2 linked regions of the Sphingobium yanoikuyae genome follow. The protein of the gene in region 1 interacts with the protein of each later gene in a pairwise test. Links are inferred from orthologs where the notes say so. Each region holds a gene or a part of one and is shown on either strand. Other genes may lie near its edges.

Region 1 (3,304 bases):
GACCTGCATGCCCGCATCGACGACTGGCTCGCCAACATCCTAGCCGGCTCCTGGCCCCGCGCCCAGCCGCTGCTCGCTCCGGCCGCCCGCCTGTTCGGCTGGGAGGCGCTGGACGGCCAGATCGACGCGCCACCGGCAGTCGACTTCATCAACCGGCGCCTCGCCTCCGACCGCTTCGCCCAGCAGGTGCAACAGAAAGGCCACCCGCTCCATCGCGCCTGGCAGCAATTGGCCAAGCCGACCCGGCCGGGGCAGAGCTGGGCGCTATGGTGGCAGGGCGCCAAGGTTGACGAACTGATAACGACGATCCGCCGTGACTATCCCGAACTGGAGCAACGGCTGGACTGGCATCGCATTGCCCTGCGCGAGGAACGCACGGGCCTAGCGATCGCATCCTTCGGCGGTCGCATCCTGTTCGGCGTCGTCCTGCTGCAGTTACTCGGTGCCATGGCGCGCTGTCAGGACAATGGATCGCCCATGCCCAGTCTGCCGAGCGCCAGCGACATCCCCGTCGCCACCGCCCCACGCGTACCCGGCGGCCTGGGCGATGTCGCGGCCGACATGCAGGCGGCGGTACGCGCTGCCTTCGGCAAGGATATCCCGCTCGACCTACTCAATGCCCAGGCGCCGCTCGTCCATGCGCTCTTCGCCAGCAACTGGCGCGCCGGCATGGGCATGGGGTGGACCCGCGCCCGCTATGTCGAGGCGATGACCGGCATCATCCGCAATCGCTATGCCCTGCTCGCGCGGCAGAAGGGCGGCGACAGCCTGATCGCGATGCAGCGCCAGCGGCTGAAGGAAGAACGCGCACTCAAGGGCGATCATTGGCACGCCTGCGCCGAGGCGGCCAAGCATGGCGCCTTTGCCGATCCCGAGCTGATCCCGGCCGATCTGCGGGATCCGGCGCGGGCGCAGGTCGCCGACCTGGTCATCGCCATGCCCGACAATCCGGTGCTTCCGCCGACGGGCGGCAGCTTCTCCATCCCCGGCCAGATCGTGCAGCGCGTGATCGACCAGTCCGGCCTGTCGCTCGATCAGGTCAGCGCCGCCTTCCAGAACAAGGGCAAGGATCGGGAACAATGCCTGACCCATATCGCCCTGCTGGATGCCGCGCTGGATGCAAACAAGGCCACCCGCGCCGCCCTGTTGCCGCACATCTGAACCGGCGATCGCGCATAGGAAAGAAGCGCCCTGCCTTGCGGCAGGACGCTTCTTGTCCATCAGCCAGCGGCCAAGCCGCGATCAGGCCGCGCGGCGGGCCTTGTTCAGCTTCTTGAGCAGCATGTCGCGCTTCAGGCGCGACAGATGGTCGATGAACAGCACGCCTTCGAGATGGTCCATCTCATGCTGCAGACAGGTGGCGAGCAGCCCTTCCAGCTGTTCCTCGTGGATGCGGCCGTCGCGGTCCATCCAGCTGGCGCGGATCACCGCCGGGCGCTCCACCTCGGCAAACTGGTCGGGCACCGACAGGCAGCCTTCATTATAGACCGACTGCTCGTCCGATTCCTTCAGGATTTCCGGATTGATGAACACCATCGGCTTCTTGACCGGCGGCGCGCCTTCCTCATCCGATTCCGGTTCCTGCAGATCCATCACCAGGATGCGCTTGGGCACCCCCACCTGGATCGCGGCCAGGCCGATGCCCGGCGCGTCATACATGGTTTCGAACATGTCGTCGATCAGACGCTGCAGATCGTCGTCGATCGCCTCTACAGGGGTCGAGATGGTACGCAGGCGCGGATCGGGCGCCTCAAGGATTGGAAGAATGGCCATGGCCAAAACATAAGCGGAACGGAGGAAAATTTCAAGCGAGACGGGCGCTGGCCCACGCACCGCTTGCCGCCCCGCTCGGCGGGGTCTAGGCGAAGGAGCGTGACCGACGAAACCGCACAGCAGCGCCGCTACAAATCCTTCGAGGATACCCACCAGATGCTGATCGAGCTGGCGGTCGGGCTGATCGCCGATCGCGGCATCGATGCGCTGTCGCTGTCCGCCCTCGCCCGCGCCGCCGGGGTCAACCGCACCACCATCTATTATCATTTCACCGATCGTGACGCCTTGGTCGCGGCGGTGAAACTCTGGTCCTCGCAGCAGATCGTTGCCGCCTTCCGCCCGGAACTGCCGCGCCAGGCGCGGATCGACTATGTCACCCGCTTCGTGCTCGACAATCCCGCTATCATGTCGCTGTGGATCGAGGATTTCATCGCACCCGGTGACATCCGCGCCAGCTATCCGCATTGGGACGCCCTGGTATCGGGCATCGGCACCAGCCTTGCCGCCGCCTTCCCCGACGAGCCGGTCGACGCCGAAGTCTATTGCGTGATGCTGCTCACCAGCGCGCTGATCGGCCCGCGGGTCTTTCGCCATCGCGTCGCCCCCGATCTCGACACCGAAGCCACCATCGCCCGCTTCCGCCAGGAACAGCAGCGGGTGTTGCGCCGGGATGGCATCGCAGACGACTGACAAAATTTACAACAATAGTGTTGCAAATTCAGACTGGCCCGCTCATGCTGTCGAAAAGATAGACAGCGGAGAGCGATGATGCACGGCGAACGGCCCGGCTTTCAGGGCATGAGCGACGACAGTCTGGCCTGGCTCGGCACCGCGCCGATCCCGGCCGCCCCCTATCATGATCCGGCCTGGTTCGAGCTGGAACGGGAAGCGGTGTTCCGCCGCGCCTGGTTGCAGCTCGGCCATGTCTGCGAACTGCCCGACAGCGGCAGCTTCATCCGCCGCGAGATCGAGGCATTCAATGTGTCGCTGCTGATCGTGCGCGGCCGCGATGGCGAGATTCGCGCCTTCCACAATGTCTGCACCCATCGCGGCACCCAGCTGGTCGAGGAGGAAAGCGGCAGGCGAAGCACCTTCTCCTGCCCCTATCATCGCTGGTCCTTCGGCACCGATGGCGCGCTGCTCGCCGCCCCCGATTTCGATCGCTTCTTCATCGACAAGGCCGACTGCGCCCTGCCCCGCGTCGCGCTCGACATCTGCGGCGGGCTGATCTTCGTCCATCTCGGCACGCCGGACAAAGGCCTGCGCGACGATCTTGGCCCCTATGCGACTATGCTCGACGGCTTCCCCGCAGCGCAGGCCACCACCTTCTCCGAATATGTCTATGAGATCGACGCCAACTGGAAGCTGACCTACGACAATTTCCAGGAAAATTACCATCTCCGCTTCATCCATCCCCGCTCCGGCGCACCGGCGGTGGGCGAGGATAATCCGTTCGGCTATCCGGTGAAGATGGGCTTTCACGGCCCCCATCGCACCCAGACGATCTGGACCAATCCCGATCCCGCACCCA
Region 2 (3,209 bases), 1.7 Mb from region 1 along the record:
ACCCGGCGCGGGGTCGCGCCGCGCGCCAGCATCCGCACGGTCGTGCGCGCGCCTAGCGAATAGCCGCCCAGATCATAATCGGTCAGCCCCATCTGCTCGACCAGCGCCAGATTGTCGTCGGTCAGCGCATCGGCCGGATAGTCCGCTGCGTCATGTGGCTTGCCGCTTTCGCCATGGCCGCGCAGGTCCGGCATGATCAGGCGGAACCCCGCCTCCACCAGCTTGGCGGCATGACCGTAGCGGATCCAGTTGGTCCAGGCGTTGGAGAAATAGCCATGGATGAGTACCAGGTCGCGCCCCTGTCCCACGACATGCACCGCGATCGGCAGGCCGCCCAGGCCCTTGATATCATGGCGTTCGATCTGCAGGTCGGTCATTGCGCTGGTCCTTTGGGGCTTGGGGTCTCGCCGATAGGATCTCTGCCGCGCCCGCGCAAGAGCGCGATCAGGGCCAGGGTGCTGCCGATCTGGGCGGCGGCCATGTCCTTCTGCGGATCCCACACATCGCCCTGCTGGCCATTATAATAATCGGCGGTCTCGCCGGCGGCGATCACCGTCAGCAGCCATTCGAATATCTCGTAAAGCGCACTGCCAAGGCCGATCGCGGCAAAGGCGAAGGCCAGGCTCCAGCCATGGCGCAGGCTGCCCTTGCGTCGCGCAATCTCCGCCACCGGTGCGGTCAGCAATGCCCCAAAGGCGAAATGGACGAGCCGGTCATAGGCATTGCGATGGAGGCCAAGCAGGCTGGAAATATCATGTCCGCTGAGCATTCGCGCCCAATCGTCATAGGGCAAATAGCTGTAGATCCAGCGCGCGCCGAATGTGTGAAGCAGCAGGAACAGCCAGATGCAGCCGACCGATTGGCTCGACAGCGGCCAGCGTCTCAGCATCCAAGGCGCGCCGATCGTCAGCAGCACAGTCGGCCCATGCTGCAACGGCGCGAGATCGGGAAAGGGCTGCGCGACATTGGCCAGCCCGATTGCCACCAGCAGGGTGGCGATCATCCGGCGCTGCGCGACAGGAAGGGCTTTCCATGTCGCGACAGCGCCGGAGATCATGGTCGGGCTCAGCCCTTCTTGAGGTGGCGACGGCCCAGTAGTTCGGCGATCTGCACCGCGTTCAGCGCCGCGCCCTTGCGCAGATTGTCGCTGACGCACCACAGGTTGATGCCGTTCTCGATGGTCGAATCCTCACGCACGCGGCTGATGAAGGTCGCGAAATCGCCAACGCATTCGATCGGCGTGATGTAGCCACCGTCCTCGCGCTTATCTACCAGCATGATGCCCGGCGCTTCGCGCAGGATGTCCTGCGCTTCCTTGGCCGAAATCTCATTCTCGAACTCGATGTTGATCGCTTCGCTATGGCCGACGAACACCGGCACGCGCACGCAGGTCGCGGTCAGCTTGATCTTGGGATCGAGGATCTTCTTGGTTTCCGCGACCATCTTCCATTCTTCCTTGGTCGAACCATCGTCCAGGAAGACGTCGATGTGCGGGATCACGTTGAAGGCAATCTGCTTGGTGAACTTCTTCGGCTCGGCCGGATCGCCGACGAAGATGTTGCGCGACTGCTCGAACAGCTCGTCCATGCCTTCCTTGCCGGCGCCCGACACCGACTGGTAGGTAGCGACGACGACGCGCTTGATCTTGGCGGCGTCATGCAAGGGCTTGAGCGCCACGACCATCTGCGCGGTCGAGCAGTTGGGGTTGGCGATGATGTTCTTTTTCACATAGCCATCGATCGCGTCCGGGTTCACTTCGGGCACGATCAGCGGCACGTCCGGGTCCATGCGATAGAGCGACGAATTGTCGATCACGACGCAGCCGGCAGCCGCCGCCTTGGGCGCATATTCGGCGGTCGGGCCGGAGCCGGCCGCGAACAGGGCGATGTCCCAGCCGGTGAAGTCGAAATGTTCAATATTTTTGCATTTGAGTGTCTTGCCGGTGTCACCGAAATCAATTTCGGTGCCCTGCGACCGGGGCGATGCAACCGCCGCGATCTCGTCAATCGGGAATTCGCGTTCGGCGAGAATGGTCAGCATCTCGCGGCCCACATTACCGGTGGCACCAACGACGACGACCTTATAACCCATGACTTAACACTCCACTCCATGCAGTATTGCGGGGTGGCGCATAGCGCAGTGGCACGATTTGTCCAGAAAGAAGGGCTATTGCCAGCGATAGTCACGGGGTGGGAGGTGGCGTCAGCACGGCCGACGCCACCCATCCGTTACTCTCTACGCCCGGCCTTCACTTTGCCGGATCGACACCCTGCTCGCGCAGGAAATTTTCGATCGTCGTCCAAAGGTGAACACTGATCTTCGGCCCGCCGACGCGATGCGTCTGCCCCGGATAGACCATCAGCTCGAACGGCACGGCCGCGCCCTGCATCTTCGCCATCAGCGCGGTCGAATTGTCGAAGACGACATTGTCGTCCGACATGCCGTGGATCAGCAGCAGCGGATCCTTGATCTTCACCGCCTCATCGACCGCGTCGGAGCCCGGATAGGCGCTCGGCTTGTCCTGCGGCTGGCCCAGATAGCGTTCGGTATAATGGGTGTCGTAAAACTCCCACTTCGTCACCGGCGCGCCCGAGACGATCGCGGCGAAGGTACCCGGCGCCTTTTCCGCCAGCTTGAGCGACATATAGCCGCCATAGGACCAGCCATAGGTGGCAATCCGCTCGGGATCGACAAAGGGCTGGGCCTTCAGCCATTCGACGCCCTTCAGCTGATCGTCGACCTCGACCGTGCCCATGGCGCGATGGATCTGGTCCTCGAACGCCTTGCCGCGATCGGGCGTGCCGCGATTGTCGATCGAGAAGACGATCCAGCCCTGGTCGACCAGATATTGGTTCAGCGCGCCACTCCATGTGTTGGTCACCTGGCGCCCGGCACCCGGACCGCCATAATGGATCATGAACACCGGATAGCGCTTGCCCGGCTGCATCGGCGGAGTCAGCATCTTGGTGTAGAGGGTACTGCCATCGGCCGCCTTGACGGTGCCGAACACGGTACTGGCGTGGCTCGCCAGATAGGGCGCGTAGGGATGATCGCCCTTCAGCGCATTTTCCGAAATCCACTGCAGCTGCTTGCCGCTGCTATCGGCGAGATAGACCTGCTTGGGCTGATCGGCATTCTGGCGGGTGACGACGATCCGGCTGGCCGCACCATCCATCACCGCGTCGTTCCACCAACCCTTGGCGGTCAGC

Evidence for each region.
Region 2: the proteins of def (region 1) and U0025_RS09800 interact in binary tests that used the Escherichia coli proteins (3 or more experiments, as listed by UniProt). The link is inferred for Sphingobium yanoikuyae from one-to-one orthologs.

What each region holds. Positions count from the first base shown.
Region 1 is NZ_CP139979.1:408,983-412,286, reverse strand. What follows is about bases 9-2,994. They hold def (peptide deformylase), read right to left. Parts: upstream 1,774-2,994; coding sequence 1,243-1,773; downstream 9-1,242. Other genes in these bases: U0025_RS01930 (aromatic ring-hydroxylating oxygenase subunit alpha), read left to right, coding at 2,572-2,994; U0025_RS01935 (TetR/AcrR family transcriptional regulator), read left to right, coding at 1,873-2,463; U0025_RS01945 (hypothetical protein), read left to right, coding at 9-1,161. Also shown: more of U0025_RS01945, read left to right, coding at 1-8; more of U0025_RS01930, read left to right, coding at 2,995-3,304. UniProt on the Escherichia coli protein: Removes the formyl group from the N-terminal Met of newly synthesized proteins. Requires at least a dipeptide for an efficient rate of reaction. N-terminal L-methionine is a prerequisite for activity but the enzyme has broad specificity at other positions.
Region 2 is NZ_CP139979.1:2,133,376-2,136,584, forward strand. What follows is about bases 79-2,969. They hold U0025_RS09800 (aspartate-semialdehyde dehydrogenase), read right to left. Parts: upstream 2,092-2,969; coding sequence 1,066-2,091; downstream 79-1,065. Other genes in these bases: U0025_RS09790 (alpha/beta fold hydrolase), read right to left, coding at 79-377; U0025_RS09795 (DUF2238 domain-containing protein), read right to left, coding at 374-1,057; U0025_RS09805 (S9 family peptidase), read right to left, coding at 2,249-2,969. Outside these bases: more of U0025_RS09790, read right to left, coding at 1-78; more of U0025_RS09805, read right to left, coding at 2,970-3,209.